DNA from 3 places in the Mesorhizobium newzealandense genome. Region 1 is predicted to be linked to each of the others. Evidence: predicted binding sites of a transcription regulator. Region 1 holds the regulator's gene; each other region holds the start of a gene.
The links. The regulator LexA, encoded in region 1, represses DNA repair genes until DNA is damaged. The targets are predictions, from matches to a motif close to TGTTCNNNNTGTGTTCNG.

Region 1 (9,502 bases):
AATGAAAGAATTTCATATATAATCATCGCCCAGATAGTATGGATGGACGGCGATGCTGGACGACGAGCACTTCTCGAAGACGGAAGCAGCCTACAGGCTGTTGCGTCGCGATATCCTCACGACCCGTCTGAAGCCCGGCGCGCCGCTCAAGCTCAGCGGGTTGCGCAATAGCTACGGCATTGGCTGGACCCCGTTACGCGAGGCGCTGTCGCGGTTGGAGGCCGAGCGCCTGGTGACCGCCATCAGCAATCGCGGCTTTGCCGTCGCACCAGTCTCGCGCGTCGAGCTGGAAGATCTGTCACGCGCGAGGCTGGTGGTCGAACTGCCGCTGCTCCAGGAATCGATCGAGAAAGGCGGCCGTGAATGGGAGGACGCCGTTGTCGCCGCCCATTACCGGCTGTCGCGCTGCAAGACAGCGGTCGACGACCCGTCCGACGGCGTGGTCGACGAATGGGATGAAAAACACGAGGCTTTCCACGCGGCACTGCTCGGCGCGGCAACATCCCCATGGCTGCTGACCTTCCATTCCACGATCGCGGATCAGTTGCGTCGCCATCACCGTTTTCTAGGCCTTGCACCAACCCTGCGGGCGGTCGCCGGTCTGCAGCACGGTTATGAGGAGGCCGTGACGGCGTTGCGCCAGGCTGTCGCGATCGAACATCACACCGCGCTCATGGAAGCGGCGCTCGATCGCAACATCGAGCGCGCGAAAACCCTGATGATTGCCCACATCGACTACACGTTGCATGTCTATGTCCATGCCTGCGACCGCAGCACAAACAAGCGGTAATGCAACAGGAACAAGCCAAAGCCGACTTCGTCAATTTCTCCGGCGAAGTTGGCATTTTGGCTTCGTTTCGTTCACGGCAGGCCAACCATCGGTGACGTGAACAAAGCCCTCTCGTCAAGCTTCATCTGTAACGGATGCCAAGCCCGATACAGGGTGGGCCACAAGCCATTAACCATAACATTTTCAATCGAACCAAGGCTGTGGCGGTGGCAGACAAGCGTCGAACGCCGCACGCTGCCGCGCGGCAGATGATTTCAGCCGTCTTAACAAATTCATTAAACTTTAAACGGTTGCGGAACACAACTGGAACAGATAGTGTTTGTTCTGGGTTTGTTTTTCCGATTCCGATTTCAGGTAACCTGGGGGCTGCCATGCTGACGCGCAAACAACATGAACTGCTGATGTTCATCCATGAACGCCTCAAGGAGAGCGGTATTCCGCCATCCTTCGATGAGATGAAGGAAGCGCTCGACCTTGCCTCCAAATCCGGCATCCACCGGCTGATCACGGCGCTGGAGGAGCGCGGCTTCATTCGCCGACTGCCCAACCGGGCGCGCGCGCTGGAAGTGCTGCGGCTGCCGGACTCGATCGCGCCTGGCCTCAACGCGGCAAAAAAGTTCTCACCAAGCGTCATTCAGGGCAGTCTTGGGCAAGGCGGACTTGGTCGGCAAATCAAGCCGTCGCCTTCGCGGATGCCTTCTGCCGGCAATGACGACGACGTGGTCTCCGCCGTGTCGATACCGGTGATGGGCCGCATTGCCGCCGGCGTGCCGATCGACGCCATCCAGCACCAGACGCATTCGATCTCGGTGCCGCCGGACATGATCATGGGTGGCGAGCACTACGCCCTGGAGGTCAAGGGCGATTCGATGATCGAGGCCGGCATCTTCGACGGCGACACCGTCATCATCCGTAACGCCGACACAGCGAGCCCGGGCGAGATCATCGTGGCGCTGGTGGATGAAGAGGAAGCGACGCTGAAGCGGTTCCGCCGCAAGGGCGCCTCGATTGCTCTCGAAGCCGCCAACCCGGCCTATGAAACCCGCATTTTTGGACCGGACAGGGTCAAGGTGCAAGGCAAGCTCGTGGGCCTGATCAGGCGCTACTGAGCAGGGCTTGCAACCGGCTTTTCGGGTTTGCGAAAGGGCGGCAGGCCCCTCGCCTCGCGCGAGAATTTGCGTTGCGTGTGCCAGGGCCGGTATGGCCTGTCCACCGCGAAGCTGACCGTTGCCGGCGTGGTCGCCGACTCTCGATCGAAGAAGACGGCGGCGCTGCCCTTGCGGGCCAGTTGCCGTTTGGTGATGACGAGCACCAGGGGATTGTGACAGGGGTCATAGGCCGTCGCGTCATTGATGACAATCAGGTCAGCGAAGCCGCAGGCTTTCCAGGCGTCTTTTCGATCTTCGACATGCGCGATGATCGCACCGGACGGATGCTTGGCGAGACAAACGCCTGATGCGCAGTAGAAAGGCGCTCCGGGCGGTATTCCAGCGGCATCCGCTATGTCGAATTGCCCGTCGCCGTTGTTGAACACCTCCGGCACGACGATGGTTTCGGATGTCAGAGCGCGTTTCCAGTTGTCGACCGTGAATTCGTTCGGACGTGCGCGGCTGACGGCGAGCTCGCCGCCCCCGATCGGCAACGCGACCAGCCTGGCGTCCTCCGAGATCAGCACGTCCGGTGCGCGCGTATCCGAGACGGTCAACAGGCCGGCAAGCGCGAAGGGAAGGGCTGCGAGCCGCAGCCATGTCGTCGCCATGGTTGCAATGACCAAGGCAATCGCCACCAGCAGGACAGACTGCTGCGAAATCAACCCGACGGCGTCGACCGGCGAGCGCTCGGAAATCCATCCGGACATGGCGATCATCGCCGTCAGGCCCTTGCCCATCACATAAAGAAAGGGGCCGTCGGCACCGAACGGCATCGCCAGCGCGCTGAGGACGGCGAAGGGCATGACTACCAGTGACACGATCGGCATGATGGCCAGATTGGCGAACAGGCTGAGCGGCGACACCCGCTGAAAATGCCAGATGGCAAACAGTGCAGTCGCGCCGCCGGCGATGATGGAGGTCATGGCAAGGCCACCAGCCGCCAGCAGGAATTTTTGCGTGAGAAAGCCAGGCAGCGATCGCCGTGGTGGCGGAGGTCTCGTTTTTCCCGCTCGATGATCCGACCAGCCGGCATAGGCGCCGACCAGCGCAGCCGTCGCCGCGAACGACATCTGGAAGCTCGGGCCGACCACCTCATGCGGCGACACCACAATGACGGCGATCGCCGAGATCGCCAGATTGCGCATGGTCAGCGCCGCCCGATCGAACAGCACGGCAATCAGCATCACCGCCAGCATGATGAAGCTGCGCTCCGCGGCAACGACGACGCCCGAGATGACTAGATAGGCGGCGATCGAGAAAAGTGCCGCGGCGGCCGCGTATTTCTTCACCCGCCGACGCGCGGAAAAGTCCGGAAACAGGGCGAAGGCGCCACGCAGCAAGCCCATGATTGTGCCGGCGACCAGCGCCATGTGCAGACCGGAAATGGAGATGATGTGGTAAATGCCGGTACGCCGCATCGCTTCGTTGATGTCATCGGGAATGCCGGCGCGCACGCCGACGATCAGCGCCGCGGCGATCTCGCCCTCGGCACCACCGACACTGCCCCTGATATGGTCGGCGATGGCTTCGCGGGCATTTTCTATCCCCGAGAAAAGGCGGGCCGACAGCGGCATTTCGTTGTCATCGGTGGCGGCCATCTTTGGATTGCCGAGAAAGAACCCGCTGCCGCCGATGCCGGCGAAGTAGCTGTCGAAGGAGAAGTCGTAGCTGTCCGGCCGCACCGGGCCTGTCGGCGGCAACAGCTTGGCGTAGCCGGTGATGAGGGAGCCGGCGGTCATCTCTGCCGGGATCTTTCGCGCCGAAAGCCGAACCCGCTCCGGCGCATAGCGCAATTTCGGCCGGGCGGTCGACGTCACGTCGATGGTCAGCCGAATGCGGCCGCTCTCCATCCGGTCGAGCGAGACCACCCGCCCCGTCAGTTGCGTCGAGATTTCCGAGCCCAGAATCTGCGTTCCCGCCCGCCATGTCTCGACCTTTGCGACGAGCAAGCCCAGCGCACACAACAATGCTGCCATGAAGCACAGATGGGTTTTCGGCCAGGAACGCGAGACAAGCGCACAGAGCGCCGTCAGCGCAACGACCGCGACAGGCTTTGGAAAGTCAGGCTCCGCCGCCAGCGAAAAATAGCCGATCGCCCCGATTGCCAGGCAGACCGGCACCAGCAGAAAGGCCACGCCTCGGTCGAGCTCCAGACCCGCTGCCGTGGCTAGGCTGTGGCGCAGGCGAGGCAGTGATATCGGGCCGATTTGCCGGCGCACGCGCACGATTCTGCCGACTTCGGCAACTGGAACAGCGACCGGGATATCGGCTTGCAATGGCAGGTTGCCGGTGCCCGGCACGAGCGGTGATGGCGGCGGCAACGAAGCCGGCTGCGGCGGCGCAAACAGCGACCGTTCGCTGACGCCGATAGCAGCGTCCTCGCCCTGATCCGAGCCCCGGCCTCGTCCAGCCATCGGGTCTGCCCCTTGCACCCTCGACACCCTATGCTACATGAACGCCGACCGCGCGAAAGTCCGCGCAACCGCATCCCGCTTCAGATGGTTTCCGAGAGTTCCATGTCCGACAAGGTCGTCACCCGTTTTGCCCCCTCGCCCACCGGCTACCTGCACATCGGCGGCGCGCGCACGGCGCTGTTCAACTGGCTGTATGCAAAGCACACCGATGGCACGATGCTGCTGCGCATCGAGGACACCGATCGTGAGCGTTCGACAGATTCTGCCACCGCGGCCATTCTCGATGGGCTTTCCTGGCTCGGGTTGACCTGGGACGGCGAGCCGGTGTCGCAGTTCGAGCGTGCGCCGCGCCACCGTGAGGTGGCCGAGGAGCTCGTGCGCATGGGCAAGGCCTACTACTGCTACGCGACGCCGGCCGAGTTGGAGGCGATGCGTGAGGCAGCACGGGCCAAGGGGCTGCCGCCCCGCTATGACGGCCGCTGGCGTGACCGCGACCCGTCCGAGGCGCCCGCAGGCGCCAAGGGCGCAATCCGCATCAAGGCGCCGACCGAGGGCGAGACGGTGGTGCACGACCGTGTCCAGGGCGAGGTGCGCTTTCCCAACAAGGATCTCGACGACTTCATCATCCTGCGTTCGGATGGCAACCCGACCTACATGCATGCCGTCGTCGTCGACGATCACGACATGGGCGTCACCCATATCATTCGTGGTGACGACCACCTGACCAACGCCGCCCGCCAGACGGTGATCTACAACGCCATGGACTGGGACGTGCCGTCGATGTCGCATATCCCGCTGATCCACGGCGCCGATGGCGCCAAGCTGTCGAAGCGGCACGGCGCCCTTGGCGTCGAGGCTTATCGCGCCATGGGCTACCTGCCTGACGCGCTGCTGAACTACCTGGCGCGGCTCGGCTGGAGCCATGGCGACGACGAGATCATGTCGATCAAGGACATGATTTCCTGGTTCGACATCGGCGATGTCAACAAGGGCGCGGCCCGCTTCGACTTCGCCAAGCTCGAGGCGCTGAACGGCGTCCATATGCGCCGCATGAGCGATGCCGAGCTGTTCGATATCTTCATCGCCACCTTGCCCTATCTCAAGGGTGGTCCGGCGATGGCCGCGCGCCTCGACGAGAAGAACAAGGCGCAGCTGCTCGCCGCGTTGCCGGGCCTGAAGGAGCGCGCCAAGACGCTGGTCGAGCTTGTCGATGGCGCCGCCTTCCTGTTTGCCACCCGGCCGCTGCCGATCGACGACAAGGCGGCACTTCTGCTCAATGACGACGCACGCAAGATCCTGCGCGGCGCTCACGAAGCTTTGAACGCGCTTTCAGGCGACTGGACGGCCACTGCCGCGGAGGCCGCGGTCCGCGATTATGCGCAGGCTGGCGGCCACAAGCTTGGCGCCGTGGCCCAGCCTTTGCGCGCCGCGTTGACCGGGAAAAGCACCTCGCCGGGCGTGTTCGACGTGCTTGCCGTGCTCGGGCGCGAGGAGAGCCTGGCGCGCATAGCGGATCAAATCGATTAGGAGCAAACTGGCCCAAGAAGATTGGCATTGAAAGGCGCGTTTCGCAGTGCAACATTAGGCCTTGGCCCAATCTGGCACGCACCTCCTAATATGCGGTGGCGAATACGCGCATTGCGGTGATTTCGACGTGTCGCTCTGCAGAATTTTGCCTTTGCCGGCATGAGGAAACAAGAAGGAGTTTGCAATGACCGAAGCTGCGAAAAAACTGGATTTGGGCGGCACGACCCGAGAGGCCACGGCAACGCTTGAATTCGCCGGCAAGACTCACGAGTTCAAGGTGCGAAGCGGTTCGGTCGGGCCCGATGTCATCGACATCGCCTCGCTCTACAGCACCACCGGCGCCTTCACCTATGATCCCGGCTTCACCTCGACCGCAAGCTGCGAGTCCGAGATCACCTTCATCGACGGCGACGCCGGCATCCTCTTGCACCGCGGCTATCCGATCGATCAGCTGGCCGAACACGGCGATTTCCTCGAGGTCTGCTATCTCCTGCTCTACGGCGAATTGCCGACCAAGGCGCAGAAGGACGATTTCGATTACCGCGTGACCCGCCACACCATGGTGCACGAGCAGATGTCGCGCTTCTTCACCGGCTTCCGCCGTGACGCGCATCCGATGGCGGTGATGTGCGGCGTGGTCGGTGCGCTGTCGGCTTTCTATCACGACTCCACCGACATCTCCGACCCCTACCAGCGCATGGTTGCCTCCATGCGGCTGATCGCCAAGATGCCGACGATCGCGGCGATGGCCTACAAATACCACATCGGCCAGCCCTTCATTTACCCGAAGAACGAGCTGAACTTCGCCGCCAACTTCCTGCATATGTGCTTTGCCGTGCCGTGCGAGGAATACAAGATCAATCCCGTGCTGGCGCGCGCCATGGAGCGTATCTTCATCCTGCACGCCGACCATGAGCAGAACGCCTCGACCTCGACGGTGCGTCTCGCCGGGTCTTCGGGCGCCAACCCGTTCGCCTGTATCGCTGCCGGTATTGCCTGCCTGTGGGGCCCAGCCCATGGCGGCGCCAATGAAGCGGCGCTGAACATGCTGGGCGAGATCGGCCATGTCGATCACATCCCGGAGTTCATTGCCCGCGCCAAGGACAAGAACGACCCGTTCCGGCTGATGGGCTTTGGCCACCGTGTCTACAAGAACTACGATCCGCGCGCAAAGATCATGCAGAAGACGGCGCACGAGGTTCTGGGCGAGCTTGGCATCAAGGACGATCCGCTGCTCGACATCGCCATGGAACTGGAGAAGATCGCGCTGACCGATCCCTATTTCATCGAGAAGAAGCTCTACCCCAATGTCGACTTCTATTCCGGCATCACGCTAAAGGCGTTGGGCTTCCCCACCACCATGTTCACCGTGCTGTTCGCGGTCGCCCGCACCGTCGGCTGGATCGCGCAGTGGAAGGAGATGATCGAGGATCCGCGCCAGAAGATCGGCCGCCCGCGCCAGCTCTATACCGGCGCGCCGGAGCGCGACTACGTGCCGATCGCCAAGCGCTGATCGAAGCTTTCCGGACTGAAAAAGGCGCCCGTCAGGGCGCTTTTTTTATGTGATGAAGCACGACGCCCGCCGCGATCTCACCGGACGGCTTGTTGGTCGCCATACGCCGCGTGATCTCGGCAAAGCCTTGCTTCTGCCAAGCGCGCATGCCGCTGTCGGCGAACAGCGCTTCCAGTTGCCGGGTCAGATTGTTCGGCTTGACGTACTCGTTGTAGAACTCCGGGACCAGCGCGCGATCGGCGATCAGGTTGGGCAGCAGCGCCGACCAGACGGACAGCAGGTAAGGCGCCACGACACGGGCGACTGGATCGAGCCTGTAGCAGGAGACCATCGGCACACCCGCCAGCGCCAGCTCCAGCGACACCGTCCCGGACGCGATCAGCGCGGCGTCGGCCTTGCCGAAAGCCTGCCATTTGCGCTGGGGATCAAGGATGATCTCGGGCTTCTCATCCCACCTTGTGGCCGAAGATCTGACGAGGTCGGCGACATGCGGCACTGTCGGCAGCAGCAGCCGCAGACGATGTCCGCGCGCGCGCAGCATCGATACTGTCTCGCCGAACGGGTCGAGCAGCCGCCGAACCTCGCCCCGCCGCGAACCGGGCAGGACGAGCAATGTCTTGACGTGGTCCGGAGCGAGGTCGCGCGGCAGGTCCTGCGCCTTGGCCGCGGCGAGGACGCCCGGATCATGGGTGAGGCGATGCCCGACATAGGTTCCGGGCGGGCCGCCCAGCCGCTCGAGCTCCTTCACCTCGAACGGCAGGATGCAGAGGATATGGTCGACATAGGGCTTCATCGCCACCGCCCTGCCCGGCCGCCATGCCCAGACGCTTGGGCAGACATAGTGGATGATCGGGATCGACGGATTGGCCGCACGCACCTTCCTGGCGACGCGCAGCGAAAAGTCGGGGCTGTCGATGGTGATGAGGCAGTCAGGCTTCTCATCCGCAACGGTTTTGGCCAGCTGGTTGATCCGCCGCATCAGGCGCGGCAGGTCGCGCAGGATAGCGCTGAAACCCATCAGTGCGATCTCGCCGGCATCGAATGGCGACACCAATCCCAGTGCCTGCAAATGGCGGCCGCCGAGACCGACGAGTTGCACCTCACGCCCGGTAGCCTGCTTGAGCGAACGCACGATGTCGGCGCCAAGCAAGTCGCCGGACTCCTCGCCGGCAACGATTGCGATCTTCAATGCCCTGTCAGCCATGGTGCGGATCCGTAGCGGCAGACAAACCAATGACGAACAGACCAAGCGCGTTGGCGCGCGCTATGGTTTCAGGGCCTTCGAGAACCAGCGACCGTCCCGCTTCGACGGCGATGCCGGCAAGCCCGGCCGCATGCACCGCCTCGACCGTCTGCGGACCGATGGAAGGAAGATCTGCGCGCAGTTCTTGACCAGGCTTGGCGCATTTGATCAGGACGCCGCGGGTCTTGCCCGCAATACGGCCGTGACCGCGCAACAGCTTGGCGCGATCGAGCAGTCCGGCTGTCCCCTCGATGCCTTCGAGCGCAATGGTCCGGCCGCCGACCGCAATCGCCGCCTGGCCAATATCCAGCGCCCCTATGGCCTTTGCCGCCGCAAGGCCAGCCTCGATGTCGAGCCAGTCCGATTTTCGGGGCGCGGCTTTGGTCAGGACGCCTTCGGCGGCCACGAGGTTTGGTACGATTTCGTGGGCGCCGACGACCTTTATTCCACGCGCTTCGAGGCCGCGAGCCAAGACCTTCAGCAGGCCATCGTCGCCACGCGCCAGCGCCATGACCACCAGGGGGATCACCGCGAGCAGGCTGAGACTGGGGCGCAACGCAAGCAATCGTGGCCTGCGCTTGATCTCGCCGGCAAGCACCAGATGGGTAATCCGGTGCCGCCTCAGCAATGGTATCAGCGAGCCGATAGCTTCGAGAGCGAGGCTTTCATGCTCATACCGGGAGAGCTCGGCCATGCGGTCCACCTCGCCTTCCATCAGGATGACAAAGGGAGGGTAACCTCGTTCAGCCGAGCCGGCCGCGACTTCGACCGGCAGACTGCCACCGCCGGCGATGATGCCGACCCTCGAGCCCGGCGGAAGATCAAGACCCGCTGACGCGGTCTCAGTCTTCGTCATCGACATCA
Region 2 (9,502 bases), 110 kb from region 1:
CCGCCCGACAGCGTGCCGGAATTGCGCGACAGCGTCAGGTAATCGAGCCCGACATCGTTGAGAAAGCGCAGCCGCTCGCGGATCTCCTTGAGCACGCGCACGGCGATCTCGTTCTGCTTGTCGTTGAGCGACGCCGGCAGGTCGGTGAACCACTGGTCGGCCTTGCGGATGGAAAGCTCGGTGACTTCGCCGATGTGCCTGCCCGCGATTTTCACGGCCAGCGACTCGGGCTTCAGCCGATAGCCCTTGCAGACCGGGCAAGGCGTGGCCGACATGAAGCGCTCAATCTCCTCGCGCATCCAGGCGGATTCAGTCTCCTTCCAGCGGCGCTCGAGATTGGGGATGACGCCTTCAAAGGTCTTAATGGTCTTGTAGGAGCGCAGCCCGTCATCATACTGGAACGTAATCTCGCGCTCGCCGGTGCCGCGCAGGATGGCGTCCTTTGCCTCTTCGGTCAGGTCCTTGAATTTGTCGCCGAGCTTGAAGCCATAGGCCTTGCCCAACGCTTCCAGCGTCTGCGCGTAATAGGGCGAGGTCGATTTCGCCCACGGGCTGACGGCGCCGTCGCGTAGCGAGATGTTTTCGTCCGGCACGATCAAATTGCCGTCGATGGCGCGCTGGCTGCCGAGACCGTCGCAGGTCGGGCAGGCGCCAAACGGGTTGTTGAACGAGAACAGCCTCGGCTCGATCTCGGGAATGGTGAAGCCCGAGACCGGGCACGCGAATTTTTCCGAGAACAGGATGCGCTCATGCGTCTCGTTCTTCGACTTGTTGACCGAATCCTCACCGGTCTGGCTGGCGTCGAGCGGCTTGTCGGCGAACTCGGCCACCGCCAGTCCATCGGCGAGCTTCAGCGCCGTCTCGATGGAGTCGGCAAGCCGGGTGGCGAGATCGCCGCGCACGACGATGCGGTCGACGACGACGTCGAGGTCATGCTTGTACTTCTTGTCCAGCGCCGGCACCTCGGCGATTTCATAGAAGACACCGTCGACCTTGACGCGCTGAAAGCCCTTCTTCTGCAGCTCCAGCAATTCCTTGCGGTATTCGCCTTTGCGGCCGCGCACCATCGGCGCCAGGATGAACAGGCGAGTGCCTTCTTCGACCGCCAGCACACGGTCGACCATTTGGCTGACCGTCTGGCTTTCGATCGGCAGGCCGGTGGCCGGCGAATAGGGGATGCCGACGCGCGCGAACAGAAGCCGCATGTAGTCGTAGATCTCGGTGACGGTGCCGACCGTCGAACGCGGATTCTTCGAGGTCGTCTTCTGCTCGATGGAAATGGCAGGCGACAGTCCGTCGATCTGGTCGACGTCCGGCTTCTGCATCATTTCGAGGAATTGCCGCGCATAAGCCGACAGGCTTTCGACGTAGCGACGCTGGCCTTCGGCATAGATGGTGTCGAAGGCAAGCGACGATTTGCCGGAACCAGACAGGCCGGTCATGACGATCAGGCTGTCACGCGGCAGGTCGAGATCGACATTCTTCAGATTGTGTTCGCGCGCCCCGCGAATGGAAAGATATTTATGGTCGGCCATCGCCGGTCGCCGCCTCAGAATCTGGAATTTCCTGGAATGGCGGGTTTTCCCGGCCATCCCCTATGTAGGTATTATTGCCGCCACGTCGAGAGACGCCACAATTCCCGACAAAAGCGTTTAACCGTCTTTCGCGTGAACGGGCAAGCGGAAAGAACAAAGGCCGAACACGCTCCTGACAAAGCTGTGCAAAAACTGACGTGGACGTAACCTCCCTGCGATCACATTTTTCGGTAACCGGCTATTGATGGTTGACGCCACCGACTCAGGGGCGCAGTCTCCGGGAGTCAAACGAAGCCGGCCGTCTTTCGATGGCCTCGCCGCCAGAGGCGGCCTGCGAGACGCCGCAGGCATCCGCGATTTGTGCTTCGGGACGACAACGTCGCAACGGACAAGGGAGTGGAGCCATGACGCCACCGGATCGTCCCCTCGGGTTCCAGTTGTCACTGGAGCCGAGGCAGGCATAAGTGCCAGGGTTTAGCGTTTTCGCCACCCGACAAACCGTGACCTGCCATACCCCACAAAAATCAGAGACTGCTAGTCGGATCGACGGCTGAACGCCGCGAGGCATCCGAAATCAAACGCCGGCAGTACACTCCCGGCAAAATTGGATTTGAGATCCAAAAAAGCCCCGTCCGTTTGCGCAAAGCACGGCGGGGCTGTTTTTATGTGCGGCGCGGTACACAGCCACGCAGTATCAATTACGTGGCGGCTTGATTGCGCCGGCGCCGACATCAACGGTGATGCTGCCGGAAATCCTGACATCCGTGTTGCCGATCTTGAACTGGCCGTTGCCGTTGCTGGGGAATGCGTCGTCGGGTTCGGGCTCGGGAGCCGGCTTCGCGATACGATAGTCGCCGGTCACGCCGGGCAGGGCGCCTTTCTGCGCCGTCGGCGATCTGTCGTCGGCAAAGGCCGTGCCGCTCATCAGGCCGGCAACAGCGACCGCGATAACGGCGATGACCCGGTGCAATGTTCTGGATGGATGCGTGTCGGTCATCGCCAAGTTATAGTGACGTGCCGCCAATGGGACCAGACCGGCATCGTCAAATCTTCGACAGCAGGCAGGAATCCGATCTCGCCTAAAGCGCATCGCGACTAATTTCAGGCGATGCGCATTAGGTGTCTGTTTCTATGCATGACGTTCTCCCAAAACCGAGGCCACTTTTGGGCGACATGCATTGGCCTCACGCGGCCTGTTTGCGCGTATCGAAAACGTGGTCGACAATGCCCCAGGCCTGGGCCTCGCGGGCCGTCATGAAGTGGTCGCGGTCCAATGTGCGTTCGACCTCTTCATAGGTGCGTCCGCAATGCTGCGCATAGAGTTCGGCCATCTGCCGCTTTGTCCGGCCGATGCGCTCGGCATGGCGCTGGATGTCGGAGGCCTGGCCCTGGAAGCCGCCCAGCGGCTGGTGCAGCAGAATGGTGGCGTTCGGCAGGGAGATGCGACGTCCCGGCGTGCCGGCCATCAGCAGGAACGAGGCCATCGAGGCGGCAAACCCCATGCAAACGGTCGACACTGGGCAGCTGATGTATTGCATGGTGTCGTAGATGGCGAAGCCGCTGGTCACCACGCCGCCGGGCGAGTTGATGTAGAGCGAGATCTCCTTGTCGGGATTGTCCGATTCCAGCGACAGCAGCTGGGCGCAGACCAGCGCCGAGATGTCGTCGTTGATCTCACCGTTGATGAAGACGATGCGCTCGCGCAGCAGCCGCGAGAAAATGTCGAAGGCGCGTTCGCCACGGCTCGATTGCTCGATCACCATCGGCACCAGATTGGCAAGGCCACTCATTGTCTGTCTCCGTAGCTGTTGTTCGCTCAGGCCGCACGCAGCAAAAGGCGAGGCGTGTTCGCGGCGATTGGCTTTCGCGGCCTGTTTGCGCCGAGCGAAAGTCGGCAGCCGGCGCCAGCCATGGCGACGGCGGGCATCGCCGTTCGGGCAAAGCCGCCATGGACGATGCGCAGATGCGTGCCGCCCGAGACGGTGCGGGCGAGCGTGAAGGTGACGGTGCTGTCGAGCGGGTCTTGCCGCGCGGCATCGCCTGGTTGCGGCCGCTCTCGCCAGGAATAGCGCAACAGCCGTTCGGGTTCGGCGTCGAGGATTTCACATTCGATCGCTGCCTCCAGCCCGGCAAAGGCAAAACGGCTGCCTGTCTCAGGCTTGATGTCGTTCGGCATCATCCAGGCGGCGAGCAGCTCCGGCACGGTCAGCGCCCGCCACACCTTTTCCGGCGGTTCCGGCAGGTCACACTCAAACTCGATCGCATCCTCGATCGCATCAGGTGCTGCCTCGGAGTCCGCGTGGCTTTGCTCTGTCATTGATCCCAGGTTCTTCATTGATCCATGTCCTTCAAAACCGCCTTCAGCCTTTCGATGCGCTCCGGCCAGAACGACCGGTAGCGTTCGATCCAGGAAAGCAAGGGGGCAAGCCCCTGCGGATCGGCGCTGTAATAGGCGTTGCGGCCGGCCCGCCGCTCGACCACCAGGCCGGCGCCGCGCAGCACGGCCAGATGCTGCGAAACGGCCGGCTGCGACACCGTCATGCCGCTGCGCAGTTCCGAGACGCTCATCTCGCCAGCGGCGAGCTGCTCAAAGACGGCGCGGCGCGTTGGGTCGGCAAGGGCGCGGAAAATCTCTGCTTCGATCATGGCGAAAGCATAAGTCTATACTTATTGATTTGGCAAGTGCTGTTTTACGAGACTGTCGGAAGCCAGCGCCTCACTACCCCGGCAGGCCCATCAAACGTCGCCTCGAAGATTGGCGACGCAAGCACGGCGTGGATGTGAAGCGTTCCTATTCCGACGTTCTTGAACCCGTGTTTCCTGTTTGCGGGAACAACAAGCGACTGGCCTGATGTCAGGACGCTGTGCTCATCGTCGATCCACATCTCGGCCCTGCCGGCGATAACGGTCAGCACTTCTTCGACGGGATGCCAATGCGTTGGGGCGCCGAGCGTGGGTTCGACCCATTGCTCGAATATGCAAAGTTGCGATGCACCATTGCTGGCCGACACGTGCATACGCGTCTCCACACCTGCTCGCCATTGCTCGCGCTGCTGGTCCTCATGTGCGACGGACTTCATTTGATCGCCCGGACCCATTCCCGATTTCATGGAAATTTCGGACCGGAACACTACATCTTACTGACAAACATTGACAGAACGTCGTCTGCATCATAGAACGAAAAGGGAACAAAAACCTTGTGGGAAAAGCCAGCCATAGCAGGCGGCGATTGTCCGCAGCCTGTAAGGTGCTGCGACCAAAATTTGTTTCGGATGAGCGCGGAGAAATATCATGGCGGGTAGCGTCAACAAGGTCATTCTGGTCGGCAACCTCGGTGCGGACCCGGAAATCCGTCGCCTGAACTCCGGCGAGCCGGTCGTCAATATCCGCATTGCGACGTCGGAAAGCTGGCGCGACAAGAATTCCGGCGAGCGCAAGGAAAAGACCGAGTGGCACAACGTCGTCATCTTCAACGACCAGCTCGCCAAAGTGGCCGAGCAGTATCTGAAGAAGGGGATGAAGGTCTATGTCGAAGGCCAGTTGCAGACGCGCAAATGGCAAGACCAGACCGGTAACGACAAGTACACGACGGAAGTCGTGCTGCAGAAATTCCGCGGCGAGCTGCAGATGCTCGATGCGCGCGGACAGGGCGAGGGCGGTCAGGTCGGCGGCTATGCCGGTGGCGGCAGCAGCCGCGGTTCCGATTTCGGCCAGTCCAGCCCGAGCGAAGGCTTCAATCGTGGCGGCGGCGGTGCCAAGAGCGGCGGCGGCGGTTCGTCGCGCGAGCTGGACGACGAAATTCCGTTCTGAGGAGTCAACACCCGGAGGCGGCAATGTCGCTGCAACCTCTGCTTGCCGCGCCCTCACCGATCCCTTGGCATGCCTTTGCGGCCTTCGCCGCACTGGCGATAGGGGCCACGCAGCTGGCACTGCCGAAGGGAACGCTGCGCCATCGCATCGCGGGTTATGTCTGGGCTGCGCTGATGCTGGTGATCGCCGTCTCGAGTTTCTGGATTCATGACATCCGCCTCATCGGCCCTTTCAGTCCGATCCATCTCCTGTCGATCCTGGTGCTGGTCACTGTGCCGCTGGCAGTGTGGCATGCCCACGATCACCGCGTCGCCAAGCATCGCAAGTCGATGATTGCGCTGTATGTCTTTGCGTTGGTCGGCGCCGGCATCTTCACCCTGTTGCCGGGCAGGGTCATGCATGACGTCGTCTTCGGCGTCGCCCGGGCCGGACCGTGACCCTGTTTGATCCTTGAGGCGGATGGCCCAAGTGGAAGGAAATATCAGGTGAAAGCACGCGTAAAGTGGGTCGAGGAGCGCACCTTCGTCGGCGAATCCGGCAGCGGCCACAAGGTGGTTCTGGGAACCGCGCTTGGGCCGGAAGGCAAGACACCAGGGCCGAGCCCGATGGAACTGGTGTTGATCGGCACTGGCGGCTGTTCGGCCTATGATGTCGTCCATATCCTCGAAAAGGGCCGCGAGGCGGTCGAGGATTGCGTCGTCGAACTCGACGCCGATCGGGCCGAAACCGAGCCCAGGGTGTTCACCCGCATCCACATGCATTTCGTCGTCAAGGGCCGGTCGCTCTCCAGCGACAAGGTCAAACGGGCAATCGACCTTTCGATCGAAAAATATTGTTCCGCCTCCGCGATGCTGGCCAAGACCGCTGCGATTACCCACGATTTCGAGGTCATCGACACGACGGCGAAGTAGGGCCGGCTTCGGCGGCTTGTCGCGCGCTACCCCGCCATCAGTGCCTTGATGCCGTCGGCGACAAACTGCACGGCAAGCGCTGCCAGGATGACGCCGAGCAGCCGGGTCAGGATCGAGCGGCCGGTCTGGCCGAGGATGCGGTCTATGCGCTCCGACAGCACGAACACCAGATAGGTGATGGCGAGGCAGACGAAGATGATGCCGACCAGCGCCGCTTGCGCGGCAAAGCCCTGAAACGAACCGGAGAGCAGCACCGTCGCCGAAATGGCGCCGGGGCCGGCGATCAGCGGGATCGCCAGCGGGAAAGCGGCGATGTTGTGGATCATGTCTTTGGTGATGGCGACGTCGCCGATCTTCTCCTTGCGGTCCTGCCGGCGCTCGAACACCATTTCGAAGGCGATGAAGAACAGCAGGAAGCCACCGGCGACACGGAAAGCCGGCAGCGTGATGCCGAACACCGACAGGATCGAGGCGCCGGCAACGGCAAACAGCGCCATGACCAGGAAGCCGATGATCGAGGCGCGGACGGAAACCTGCTGGCGCTCCTCGCGGTTCATGCCGCGCGTCACGGCGAGGAACAGCGGCGCCAGGCCAGGCGGATCGATGGTCACGAGAATGGTGACGAAGGCGTTGAACAGGCTGTCGAAGCTCGGCATCTCTGACCCCTCCCGCCGGGCCGTGCCCGCACCAGGATATTGGTAGAGCAAAGCCCGGTCGGTGGGAACTGTCAGCGGGACGAAACCGGAGACTTCGGCAACCCTTTGTCTTGACGCAATTCCCTGAGGAAAAGCGCTAAGCGCTTTTCCCGGGAAAACCGTTTCACACTTTTCCTGGAACTGCTTTAGCCGGCAGCGCCGCAATAGGCCTCGATGCGATAGCCGTCCGGATCGACGACAAAGGCGGCATAGTAGTTTTCGCCATAGTCGGCGCGCAGGCCGGGCGCGCCATTGTCGCTGCCGCCTTCGCGCAAGGCTCCGGCATGGAAGGCATCGACGCTGCCCCGCGTCGGTGCGGCAAAGCAGAAATGCAGGCCAGACTTTTCGTCTGATGGCACCGGTCGCGGCGCCTCGTTGACCCACAACGCGACGCCTTGCGCGCCATAACCCAACGAGCCCGGTGACTGGCTGAGACAGGTATAGCCGAGCGGCGTCAGCGCGGCATCGTAGAAGCGCCTGGAAGCGGCGGCGTCGTGAACACCGATCGAGATATGGTCGAACATGGTTTTCTCCATTGTTGCAATGTCTTGTCGCGTCAGATTGTTGCCATTCGGCACGCCAGGAATTCGACTTCCAGCCGCCATGTCGCGCCATTGTCGTGCGAGCGCTCGCCGAGCCAGCGGAAGGAATTCTCGGTGATCCGCGAAAAGCTCCAGCGCACCGAAGTGCCGGTGCCATCGGCGCCCACCTGCACGATGGTGTCGCCTTCGGCGCGGCCGAGCTGGCGGCTGTAATACTGGTTGCGGGGGTCGCTCCAGAAGATGTGCCAGGCATCCGCGGCGGGGTCGTAGAGGCGCAATGTCGTGCCGTAGAACGTCCATTTGCTTAGGGAAGGCGAGGGGCCGGCGTCGCGTGCGGGCAGGATCCACACATCCTGGATCGCCCGGCCTTCCAGCACCCAGCCGAAATGCACCTCGCCACGTCCGGTCAGCACCGTGCCATCCTCGAGATGGCGCGAGGCGTTAAACGTCCAGGCGCCGACGAAGCGGCCGTAAAGGTTCAGTTTTTCGGCAAGGCCGTCGACTGGTCCGAGACTGTGCAAGGCTTCGGCAAACGAGGATTGGTCGAACATGGTTCCGGTCTTTCTTGTCAGGAGACCGGGAGGAGTAGGCAGTGATGGGGTTCTGGGCTTGGGAAAAATTGCTATATTTCGAGTCATGACAGCGACCACGCACACTCTCGCATCCGGGGCCGGCTGGCACGTGGCGGATGTGATCTGCACGGCCAGCGCCGGTGACCGGCCGTTCGAGGAAGCACATCGGGATTTCTGTGTCGCCGCGGTCACCAGCGGCACGTTCCGCTATCGCGCCCAGCAAGGCACGGCGATGCTGGCGCCTGGCGCGCTCCTGCTCGGCAACCCCGGCACGTGCTACGAATGCGGGCACGAGCACGGCAGCGGCGACCGTTGCCTCTCGTTCCATTTCGGGCCGGCCTACATGGAACGCATCGTGGCTGGTGTGCCAGGCGCCAGGAAGCTGGCCTTCGAGGTGCCGCGCCTGCCGCCTTTGCCGGCCTTGGCGTGCTTGCTCGCCGAGGCCGAAACCGCTCGCGAGATGGCCGACATCGACGCCTTCGAGGAACTCGGGCTGCGCATTGCGGGTGCGGTGGCCACAGCCTCTGGCTCCACACCTGTCAAATGCGCGCCAAGCCGTCGCGATCAGAAACGGGTTGCCGAGGCAGTGCGGCGGATCGAACTCGATGCCGACGGACCGATTTCGCTTTCGGCGCTTGCCGATGAGACGGCGACCAGCCCCTATCATTTCCTGCGCATTTTCCGGCAGGTCGCGGGCATGACACCCTACCAGTTCCTGCTCAAGACCCGGCTGCACCGGGCGGCGGTGCGGCTGCGCATGTCAGACGAAGCGGTCTCGGCGATCGCCTTCGACGCCGGCTTCAACGATTTGTCGACGTTCAATCGTCGGTTTCGGCGCGTCATGGGTGAGACGCCGGGCCAGTATCGCTCCCGCCGAGCGGCCGCCCGCAAAGGCTCGCAGCACAAGGTGCGTTGAGATTCGCCATAGGTTCGGGAATGGCGATCGCAGCCAGTGTCACGCCCGCGATCAGATCGCCATTGAGATCCCGGGACCGCCAACCGCTCAACGCTCGCAAAGGCAGCCACGGTGTCCAATTCATCGCGCTCGTGGCTTTCGCTTGGGGAAAACGGTTCATTGCAGGCTTTTGCCCTGTGGTGGCGAAAACCGCCTTGGCCATATCGTCGCAATCAGTGGTATCCATTTGAAATTACCATCAAAAATGGCACTGGAAAAGTGCTGCGGACGTTGGAGTTTCGAGCTTGCTTCCTATATAAGCAGCAAGTGATTCCTGATTAGATTGTGATCCGATTTGACCGACCAAAAGACACCGCGCGGCGCCGACGGCGGCCCCACCGGCATCGAACCGATATCGATCGTCGAGGAGATGCAGCGCTCCTATCTCGATTACGCCATGAGCGTGATCGTCAGCCGTGCGCTGCCGGACGTGCGCGACGGCCTGAAGCCAGTGCATCGCCGCATTCTCTTCGCCTCGCATG
Region 3 (9,502 bases), on a different contig from region 1:
ATGCGCCGATGTTTTCCGAGAGCGAGTGGGACTCCGCCGAGATGAAGAGCGTGACCAATGCCTTGCGGCGCATGTTGCGGCAGCACGAGCCGTTTCCCGCCGTGGTCATGGATCGATACTGGAACGTGCTCATGACCAACGAAGCCACGCCGCGCTTCTTCGGCTGTTTCATCGACATCGCCGCTCGCCAGGGACCGCGCAACATGCTGCACCTGATGTTCGATCCTCAGGGCATGCGTCCGTTCATCGCCAATTGGCAGGATGTGGCGAGGAGTTTGTTCGAACGTGTCTATCGCGAATCCATCGGCCGTGTCGTCGACGAGAAGACCAAGGCCTTGCTGGCAGAACTGCTCGCCTATCCGGACGTGAAAAGTGACTGGAAGAACCCCGTGGCGATCGGTTTCATGCCTGCCATTCCATTGGGTTTCATCAGGGAAGACCGGGTCCTCAACTACTTTTCGATGGTCACCACGGTGGGCACGCCGCAAACCGTTGCCGCTCAGGAACTGCGTATCGAGTGCATGTTCCCGGCGGACGAGGCGACGGAGATCCATCATGCCGAGATGATGGCGGCCGCCTGGTAACCGGTAGCGTGCAACCGACGGGCTGCGGACCTGCCGCTGGCCTAGACGGGCGCTGCCAGTGCCGGCGCGGACTTCGCGGTTTCCTTGCGCACGATCGGCGCCACCCTGGTGCCGTAGAGTTCGATCGCCTTCATGATCTTGGCATGCGGCATGGTGCCGATCGCCATCTGCAGCAGGAAGCGGTCATTGCCGAAGATCCTGTGCTGGGCGACGATCTTTTCGGCCACCTGCTCCGGATTGCCGACGAACAGGGCGCCATTGGGACCACGCGACTGGTCGAAATGCTCCCGCGATGTCGGACCCCAGCCGCGCTCGCGCCCAATGCGGTTCATCACTTCGGCCTGCGGACCGTAGAAATCATCGGCCGCCTGCTCGGTGGTCTCGGCAATGAAGCCGTGCACGTTGATGCTGGTTGCGAGGCCCGCCGGATCGCTGCCGGCGCGCTTGGCGGCCTCACGGTAGAGATCGAACAGCGGCGCGAAGCGCGCCGGCTCGCCGCCAATGATGGCCAGCGCCAGCGGCAGGCCGAGCGCACCGGCACGTGCAGCCGATTGCGGCGTACCGCCGATGGCGATCCAGACCGGCAGCCTGTCCTGGAACGGCCTCGGATAGACGCCGCGATCGTTGATCGGCGCCCGCAGATTGCCGGCCCAGGTGACCTCTACGCTGTCACGGATGGCAAGCAGCAGGTCGAGCTTTTCGGCGAACAACTCGTCATAGTCCTCGAGATTGTAGCCGAACAGCGGGAAGGATTCGATGAACGAGCCGCGGCCGGCCATGATTTCGGCACGGCCGCCCGACAGAAGATCGAGCGTGGCGAATTGCTGGAAGACGCGCACCGGATCGTCGGAGGACAGGACGGTGACCGCGCTGGTCAGCTTGATGCGCTTCGTGTGCTCGGCGGCAGCGGCCAGGGCCACGACCGGTGCCGAGGCGGCATAATCGGGCCGGTGATGCTCGCCGAGACCGAAGACGTCGAGGCCGACCTGGTCGGCCAGTTCGACCTCCTCGATCAGGTTGCGCAGCCGCTCATGCGGGCCAATGGCGCCCGGGCCCGGCTGCGGGCTGACGTCGGCGAAGGTGTAGAGACCGAGTTCCATTCGAATGTCATCCTGGTGTTGGGTTTTCCGGCTAGAGCAATTCCAGGAAAAGTGTGAAACGGTTTTCGGTCCGGAATTGCGTCAAAACAGAGAGAAAGAGCAGTTCACCGTTTCGCTGAACCGCTCTAGAGGTAGCGACGCGGTAGCCGCGCCGCCAGAGGGGCGGACGGTGAACAGTGCATGTCGGTTTCGCCCGAAAAGGCGTCTCCCGACTGCAACAACCCGGAATTTCATGGCTGGCATGCCGTTTTGGCGCTTGAACTCTCGGCATTCGCGCGTATGTAAGCGTCGCGAATTGACTTCAGGGAAGTGGACTTGGCTATCTACAGGGAAAAAGACATTTTCGAGCGGCGCAATGCCGCGAACGAGGCAAAGAAGGCGCTTCTGGAGCGCTTCAAGTCAAAGCCGGCGGCAGACGATCCTGCGGTGCAGGCACGACAGGCCGAGCGCAAGGCGATCCTCGAGGCTCGCCAGATACGTGAGGCTGAAAAGGCCAGGCTGAAGCAGGAAAAGCTGGCACGCGAGGCGGTCGAGAAGGCCGAGCGCGAGGCAGCAGCCGAAGCGGCACGCATCGCGGCCGAAGAGGCGGCACAGGCTGATGCCAAGATTCGGGAAGCCGAAGAAAACGAGCGCATTGCCCGTTTGCTGGCCGACGAAGCTGAACGCAAGGCCAAGCGCGACGCACGCTATGCGGCGCGCAAGCAGCGCACGGGCAGGACGCCTCCAGGCTTCTCCGCCCGCTAGCCTCCAGCTACGAAGCATCCGCTTCGAGAATCAGGGTCGCCTTGCAGCGGCCCTGAATGTGTTTGTCCAATGCATGTCGCCCAAAAGTGGCCCCGGTTTTGGGAGGACGACATGCACAAAAACAAAAACCTGAAGCGCATCGTGCAAATGCGACGCGCTTTGGCGGTATGATCAGGCGGCGAACTTAAGTCCCATGATGCCGCAGACGATGAGCGCGATGCAGGCCAGCCTGATCGCGGTGGCTGGCTCGCCGAGCAGCCAGATGCCGAGCAGCGCCGTACCGACGGTGCCGATGCCGGTCCACACCGCATAGGCAGTACCGACTGGCAGCGTCTTCAGCGCCAGGCCGAGCAGGGCGAGGCTGACGATCATCGAGGCGACGGTCAGCACGGTCGGCACCAGTTTCGAGAAACCATCGGTGTATTTGAGGCCGATTGCCCAGCCGATCTCGAACAGGCCGGCAAAGAACAGAAGAATCCACGACATCGACAACGCTCCATCGGAGCATCGGGCCGAATTCGATTTTCGGAATCCGATGCTCAATCAACAATGGCGGGTCGTCCCGGCCGGATTTTCGGGGAAGGAGCGAGGTCGTCCCCGCCACGCCAATATAGGAATTTCGAGCGCTCGATCAACAACGACCGGCAACAACGTCGCCGGTCGCAATCCATCCCGAAGCGGATTGACCAGACCTACTTGTCCTTGAGCTTCATCGCCTTGACCGGCGGCGCCTTCAGGGCCGGCGCCGCTGCGGGCTTCTTGGCGTCCTTTTTCGGCTTGCGGGCTTCCTTGCCTGCCTTCATCGCACCTTTAGCCATGATTCGTTCCTCCTGATGTGGAAAGCGAAGTGAAACAAGAGAAACGTCCGACTGCAAGAGGCCAGCGCCTGTCGACGCCGCCAGTCGGCCGCTTTCAACCGGTTTCTAATTTGCTCGTAAACCATGCCGGTCCGTGCCATGGTTGTCTTCGCACTGCAGCATCAGCCCGGCTTTTCGCCAGGCGATGAACAGGCAGGCCGGTCAGGACGACAATGCGAATCCACATCGGCTGCGAGATGAGCTTCGACTTTCCGCAGGAAACGCCGCTCATCGCGATGCTGAATGTCCACTATTCCCGCGCCTCCGATCTCGAGCGGCCGGACTTTTTGACCACCAATCCGCCGGTGCCTATCGAAAGCTATCGCGACAGTTTCGGCAATTGGTGCAACCGGTTCGTCGCCCCGCCCGGGCGCTTCACCTTCGGCACCGACGCGGTGATCCGCGATCCCGGCACCTTCGAGATTGGCGACCTGATGGCCTGGCAGCACGAGGTGCGCGACCTGCCGGCGGACACGCTCCTGTTTCTGCTGCCCAGCCGTTTTTGCGAGAGCGACCTGCTGGCGAACGAGGCGTGGCGGCTGTTCGGCCACACGCCGCTCGGCATTGCGCGTGTCCAGGCGGTCTGCGATTTCGTCCACAATCATATCGTCTTCAACTACGGCAATGCGCGGCCGACGCGCACCGCGGCGGAAACTTATCGCGAACAGAGTGGCGTGTGCCGCGACTTCGCGCATCTCGCGGTCACCTTCTGCCGGGCGCTCAACATCCCAACGCGCTACTGCACCGGCTACATCAGCGACATTGGCACGCCAAAGCCGTGGTCGAGCATGGATTTCGCTGCCTGGATGGAAGTCTATCTCGGCGGCCGCTGGCATGTCTTCGACCCGCGCAACAATGCGCCGCGCATCGGCCGCATCCTGATCGCCTCCGGCCGTGACGCGGCGGACGTGCCGCTGACCCATATTTTCGGGCCGGGCACGCTTGCAGGTTTCAAGGTGTGGACCGACGAGATCATCGAATAGTCGCCGTCTTCCGCCCGACCCTCTTTAACGACCGACCTCTTTAGCCACCGCCGTTTGAACGAGCCGACAGTTCGCGCGTTGTGATGCCTGTGGAGCTTTGGCGGTCTGGCCGTTAGTCCGGGCGCCTTGAACGGGGAAGACACCATGGCCGGGCATGGCGGCTCAAAAAGGGTGATCTACGCGGCGCTGGCCGGCAATCTCGCCATCGCGCTGACCAAGTTCGCCGCCGCGTTCTTCACCGGCAGTTCGGCGATGCTGTCGGAAGGCGTGCACTCGCTGGTCGATACCGGCAATGGCGGGCTGCTGCTCTACGGCATGCACCGCGCCGCCCGCCCGGCCGACCGGACGCATCCACTCGGTCACGGTCGCGAGCTCTATTTCTGGAGCTTCATCGTCGCCCTTCTGGTCTTCGCGCTGGGCGCCGGGGTGTCCTTCTACGAGGGCGTCGTGCACATCATGGCGCCTGAACCGGTCGCCAACGCTGAGGTGAACTACATCGTTCTCGGCCTGTCGTTCCTGTTCGAGGGCAGCTCCTGGCTGGTGGCGCTGAAGGAGTTCCGCAAGCAAAAGGGCAAGCAGGGCTGGCTGCAGGCCGTGCAATCGAGCAAGGATCCGAGCGTTTACACCGTGCTGTTCGAGGACAGTGCCGCGCTGCTCGGCCTGATCGTCGCCTTCGCCGGCATTCTGGCAGCGGAATTGCTCGAGATGCCGGAACTCGATGGCGCCGCCTCGATCGGCATCGGATTGATCCTGGGCGCGACGGCGATTTTCCTGGCCCGCGAAAGCAAGGGCCTGCTGATCGGCGAGCCGGCCTCACCGGAGGTGCAGAGACAGGTGCTGGCGATCGTCCAGCAGGATCCTGCGGTGCAGAAGGCAAATGGTGTTCTGACCGTCCACATGGGACCGCAAGAGATCGTCGCCGGCCTTAGCATCGAATTCGAGGATCACCTGACGGCGCCCGAGATCGAAGCCTGTGTGGAGCGTATCGAGAAGCAGCTGAAGACAGAGATGCCGGAGATCACGCGGCTGTTCGTCAAGCCGCAGACCACGGGTACCTGGGAACAGCGGCGCAAGCTGATCGAATCCGCATCCGATCCGGTTCTGGACTAGCGCTGCGCCGTTGCCTCACGGCTTTGCCCAGCTAAGAATGAGCCCAGCCAGGACTGGCGAATTTTGGAGGAGCGACGATGAAAATCGACGGCGGCTGCCATTGTGGCGCCATCACCTACGAGGCGGAGATCGACCCGGAAAAGACCTCGATCTGCCACTGCTCGGACTGCCAGAAACTGACCGGCACGGCCTTTCGGGTGACTGTTCCCGCGCCCGAGGATCACTACCGGATCACCAAGGGTACGCCGAAAATCTATATCAAGACCGGGGCGAGCGGCGCCAAGCGCGCCCAGGCCTTTTGCGCCGACTGCGGTTCGCACCTTTATGCCACGTCGGTTGGAGATGGGCCAAAGGTCTACGGAATTCGAACGGGAACCGCGCGGCAACGCGAGGATCTGATCCCGACACAGCAGAAATGGCACCGTTCGGCGCTGCATTGGCTGCCGGAATTTCAGGGCATGACGACCGTGGAGGAGCAGTAGCGCTGCTGCGGCGGTTTAGAGCAGTTCGAGGAAAAGTGTGAAACGGTTTTCCCGGGAAAAGCGCGTAGCGCTTTCCCTGGGGAATTGCGTGAAAACAAAGAGATAGAGCGGTTCTGCGTTTCGCTGATACGATGAACCGATCTAGTCGTCGCCTTCGACAACCCTCAGCCTGAGCTGCCCGGTCTTCGAATCAGCAACGCGGGCACCAGCCTCGACTTTCGCAGCGGGAGGCCGTGGCGTAGCGTCCGGGCCGGCCTCGCCGTCGGGCTGCGCGCCGAACTCCAGCGCCTCGATCTTCTGGCCACGCTTGGTCACCTTCGACGTCGAGACGAGGATGTCGTCGATGTCCTTGGCCGACTGGCCGAAATGAACCTGCAGCTTGCGCACCCGCTCGTCGACACGCGCAACGTCCTCCATCAGCCGGATGACCTCGCCCTGGATCAGATGCGCCTGTTCGCGCATGCGCGCGTCCTTGAGGATGGCCTGGATGACCTGGATCGACAGCATCAGCAGCGACGGCGAGACGATGACGACGCGGGCGCGGTGCGCCTTGTGGACGATGGCCTCGAAATTCTCGTGGATCTCGGCGAACACCGATTCCGACGGCACGAACATGAAGGCGGTGTCCTGCGTCTCGCCCTGGATCAGGTATTTTTCCGATATATCGCGGACATGGATCTCGATGTCGCGGCGGAAGGCCTGCGAGGCGACCTTCTGCAGGTCGGCGCCATCGGCGGCGCGGATGGCGTTCCAGGCTTCGAGCGGAAATTTGGCATCTATGGCAAGCGACGGCGCGCCGTTCGGCATCTTCACCAAACAGTCGGGCCGGCTGCCGTTCGACAGTGTCGCCTGGAATTCGTAGGCGCCATGCGGCAGGCCGTCGGCAACGATCGCCTCCATGCGCGACTGGCCGAAGGCGCCGCGCGTCTGCTTGTTGGAGAGGATCGCCTGCAATTGCACGACCTGGCCGGCAAGCGACTGGATGTTGCCTTGCGCGGTATCGATGATCGCCAGCCGCTCCTGCAATTTGGCCAGGCTCTCATGCGTGGATTTGGTCTGCTCGGTCATGGTCTGGCCGAGGCGGCCGGTCATGGCGTCGAGACGCTGGCCGATCGACTGCGTCAGCTCCGCTTGCCTCGCCCCGAACACTTCTGCGATGGCGCCCATGCGGCCCTGCATCTCGGCCTGGGACTGCAGGATGCCGGCCATCCGCGCCTCGGCGTCGCGGGCATGGTCGGCCGCTTCGGCGGCAGCGACGGCGCGCGCCTTGGCCGATCGCCACAGCGCGATGACCAGCGCCACGAACAGACCAAGAAACAGCAACACGCCGAAAGCCAGCGCATGGCCGAGCGTGATCGTGGAGGCGCCAAGCCGGGCGACAGGCTCCGAAAGGATGGATGTCAGATCATTCATGTGGACAGCATAGCCGATTCGCGCGGCTGACACAGATCAAAGCGTGAACGAGCGCCCGGTGCACCGGTTGACGCTTTTCGCTGGAGGTCTTAGGTGGAACGCCATGCCGATCAAGCCGCTCATCATCCTTCCCGACCCCATCCTGCGCCAGGTTTCCAAGCCGGTGGAGCGCGTCGACGGGCCTTTGCGCAAATTAGCCGACGACATGCTGGCGACCATGTATGACGCGCCCGGCATCGGGCTCGCGGCAATCCAGATCGGCGAGCCAGTGCGCATGCTGGTGATCGATCTGGCCAAGGAAGACGAGACGCCGGCGCCGCATGTCTTCATCAACCCGGAAATCCTGAGCAGCGCCGACACGCGCTCCGTCTACGAGGAAGGCTGCCTGTCAATCCCGGACTACTATGCCGAGGTCGAACGCCCTGCGACTGTCCGGGTCAAATATCTCGACCGTGACGGCAAGCTGCAGGAGACCGAGGCCGAGGGCTTGATGGCGACCTGCCTGCAGCACGAGATCGACCACCTCAATGGTGTCCTGTTCATCGACCACATCTCGAAGCTGAAGCGCGACATGGTGGTGAAGAAGTTCAAGAAGCTCGCCAGGGACAAGGCGCCGGGCAAGATGGTGGGATAGGGGAAATGCCCCTTCGCGTCATCTTCATGGGCACGCCGGAGTTTTCGGTGCCGACATTGCGCGCCATCGCCGAGGCCGGTCATGAGGTTGCCGCCGTCTATACCCAGCCGCCGCGCGCCGCCGGACGGCGCGGGCTGGAGCTGACGCCGTCGCCGGTGCAGCGCGAGGCGGAGCGGCTGGGCATCGAGACGCGTACGCCGGTGTCGCTCAAAGGCGGGGCCGAGCAGGCCGCTTTCCGCGTCCTGCAGGCGGATGTCGCCGTGGTCGTCGCTTATGGCTTGCTGCTGCCGAAGGCGGTTCTGGAGGCACCCCGGCTTGGCTGCATCAACGGCCATGCCTCGCTTCTGCCGCGCTGGCGGGGTGCGGCGCCCATCCAACGCGCGATCATGGCCGGGGACAGCGAAACCGGCATGATGGTGATGCGCATGGAAGAGGGCCTGGACACCGGTCCGGTGGGAATGGTTGAAAAATGCGCCATCGAACCCGATATGACAGCCGGCGATCTGCATGATCGGTTGATGAGTGTCGGTGCTGCACTGATGGTGGAAGCGCTGGAGCGACTGGAAAGGAACACCCTGACATTTACTCGCCAAGCGGTGGACGGGGTGACCTACGCCAAAAAAATCGATAAATCCGAGACGCGCGTGGACTGGACTCGCTCAGCGGGCGCGGTCCACAATACCATCCGCGGCCTGTCGCCCTTTCCCGGTGCCTGGTCCGAGATAGAAATTGGCGGCCGCCTGGAGCGGCTCAAACTGCTTCGCTCGACGCTGTCGCAAGGCGCCGGCGAGTCGGGAGGAATTCTCGATGACCGGCTGACGGTCGCCTGCGGGGCAGGCGCGATCAGTCTGGTCGAAGTTCAACGGGCGGGCGGAAGGCCCGCTGCCGCGTCGGAATTCCTGCGCGGGGCCAAGATCGAAAAAGGAATGAGATTCTCATGAGCATGATGTCGATACGCGCGGCGACGCCGCGAGATCGCGAGGCCATCCGCCTCGTCGAGGAGCACGCTTTCGGCCAGCAGGCGGAGGCCGGACTGGTCGACGCGCTGGTTACCGGCGGCGACGCCGTCACCGAGCTGGTGGCGGAAGAAGACGGCCAGGTGGTCGGCCACATCCTGTTTTCGCGGCTGTTCGTCCAGAGCGGCGGCAAGAACTTTGCGGCTGTGGCGCTCGCGCCACTGGCGGTGGAACCTTCGTTCCATGGCAGCGGCATCGGCGGTGCGCTGATCCGCGAGGCGCATATCCGCCTCAAGGATGCCGGCGAGACGCTGGCGGTTGTGCTGGGCGATCCGGCTTACTACAGCCGTTTCGGCTACAGCCATGAACGCGCCGAAAAGTTCGAGAGCGAGTACCAAGGCGAGGCATTGCAGGCACTGGCCTGGGGCGACGCCCCGGAAGCCGGCAGGCTGGTCTACGCCTCGGCCTTCGGCTCGGCGCTCGCCGCGTAGGCGGCAACAGGCCTAAAGCGCGTCGCGTTTGAACGGATTCCGGCGACGCGCTTTAGGTTTTTGGTTTCATGCATGTCGTTCACGCAAAATCGAGGCCCCCTTTTGCGCGACATGCATTAGAGCCGGATGATTTCAGGTCGAATCGACC

Region 2: ACFSOZ_RS30495 (single-stranded DNA-binding protein) is a predicted target of LexA. The motif match lies at 4,709-4,726, and genes of this name have one in related genera.
Region 3: ACFSOZ_RS32745 (DNA recombination protein RmuC) is a predicted target of LexA. The motif match lies at 7,306-7,323, and genes of this name have one in related genera.

Annotation. Positions count from the first base shown of each region.
Region 1 is NZ_JBHUGZ010000023.1:271,256-280,757, reverse strand. It holds gene ACFSOZ_RS31140 (GntR family transcriptional regulator) at 53-790, shown strand; gene lexA (transcriptional repressor LexA) at 1,162-1,899, shown strand; gene ACFSOZ_RS31130 (ComEC/Rec2 family competence protein) at 1,893-4,355, opposite strand; gene gltX (glutamate--tRNA ligase) at 4,458-5,882, shown strand; gene gltA (citrate synthase) at 6,067-7,395, shown strand; gene lpxB (lipid-A-disaccharide synthase) at 7,427-8,599, opposite strand; gene ACFSOZ_RS31110 (LpxI family protein) at 8,592-9,494, opposite strand; gene lpxA (acyl-ACP--UDP-N-acetylglucosamine O-acyltransferase) at 9,481-9,502, opposite strand, start outside.
Region 2 is NZ_JBHUGZ010000023.1:163,254-172,755, forward strand. It holds gene uvrA (excinuclease ABC subunit UvrA) at 1-1,535, opposite strand, end outside; gene ACFSOZ_RS30470 (hypothetical protein) at 2,230-2,532, opposite strand; gene ACFSOZ_RS30475 (ATP-dependent Clp protease proteolytic subunit) at 2,720-3,325, opposite strand; gene ACFSOZ_RS30480 (SRPBCC family protein) at 3,352-3,852, opposite strand; gene ACFSOZ_RS30485 (ArsR/SmtB family transcription factor) at 3,867-4,181, opposite strand; gene ACFSOZ_RS30490 (cupin domain-containing protein) at 4,226-4,615, opposite strand; gene ACFSOZ_RS30495 (single-stranded DNA-binding protein) at 4,827-5,345, shown strand; gene ACFSOZ_RS30500 (DUF2306 domain-containing protein) at 5,369-5,782, shown strand; gene ACFSOZ_RS30505 (OsmC family protein) at 5,831-6,256, shown strand; gene ACFSOZ_RS30510 (MarC family protein) at 6,283-6,912, opposite strand; gene ACFSOZ_RS30515 (VOC family protein) at 7,098-7,475, opposite strand; gene ACFSOZ_RS30520 (hypothetical protein) at 7,508-8,044, opposite strand; gene ACFSOZ_RS30525 (helix-turn-helix transcriptional regulator) at 8,130-8,981, shown strand; gene gyrA (DNA gyrase subunit A) at 9,316-9,502, shown strand, end outside.
Region 3 is NZ_JBHUGZ010000028.1:76,473-85,974, forward strand. It holds gene ACFSOZ_RS32705 (helix-turn-helix domain-containing protein) at 1-584, shown strand, start outside; gene ACFSOZ_RS32710 (LLM class flavin-dependent oxidoreductase) at 626-1,684, opposite strand; gene ACFSOZ_RS32715 (DUF6481 family protein) at 2,000-2,428, shown strand; gene sugE (quaternary ammonium compound efflux SMR transporter SugE) at 2,600-2,914, opposite strand; gene ACFSOZ_RS32725 (hypothetical protein) at 3,121-3,246, opposite strand; gene ACFSOZ_RS32730 (transglutaminase-like domain-containing protein) at 3,459-4,268, shown strand; gene ACFSOZ_RS32735 (cation diffusion facilitator family transporter) at 4,413-5,378, shown strand; gene ACFSOZ_RS32740 (GFA family protein) at 5,456-5,860, shown strand; gene ACFSOZ_RS32745 (DNA recombination protein RmuC) at 6,002-7,273, opposite strand; gene def (peptide deformylase) at 7,377-7,907, shown strand; gene fmt (methionyl-tRNA formyltransferase) at 7,913-8,848, shown strand; gene ACFSOZ_RS32760 (GNAT family N-acetyltransferase) at 8,845-9,354, shown strand.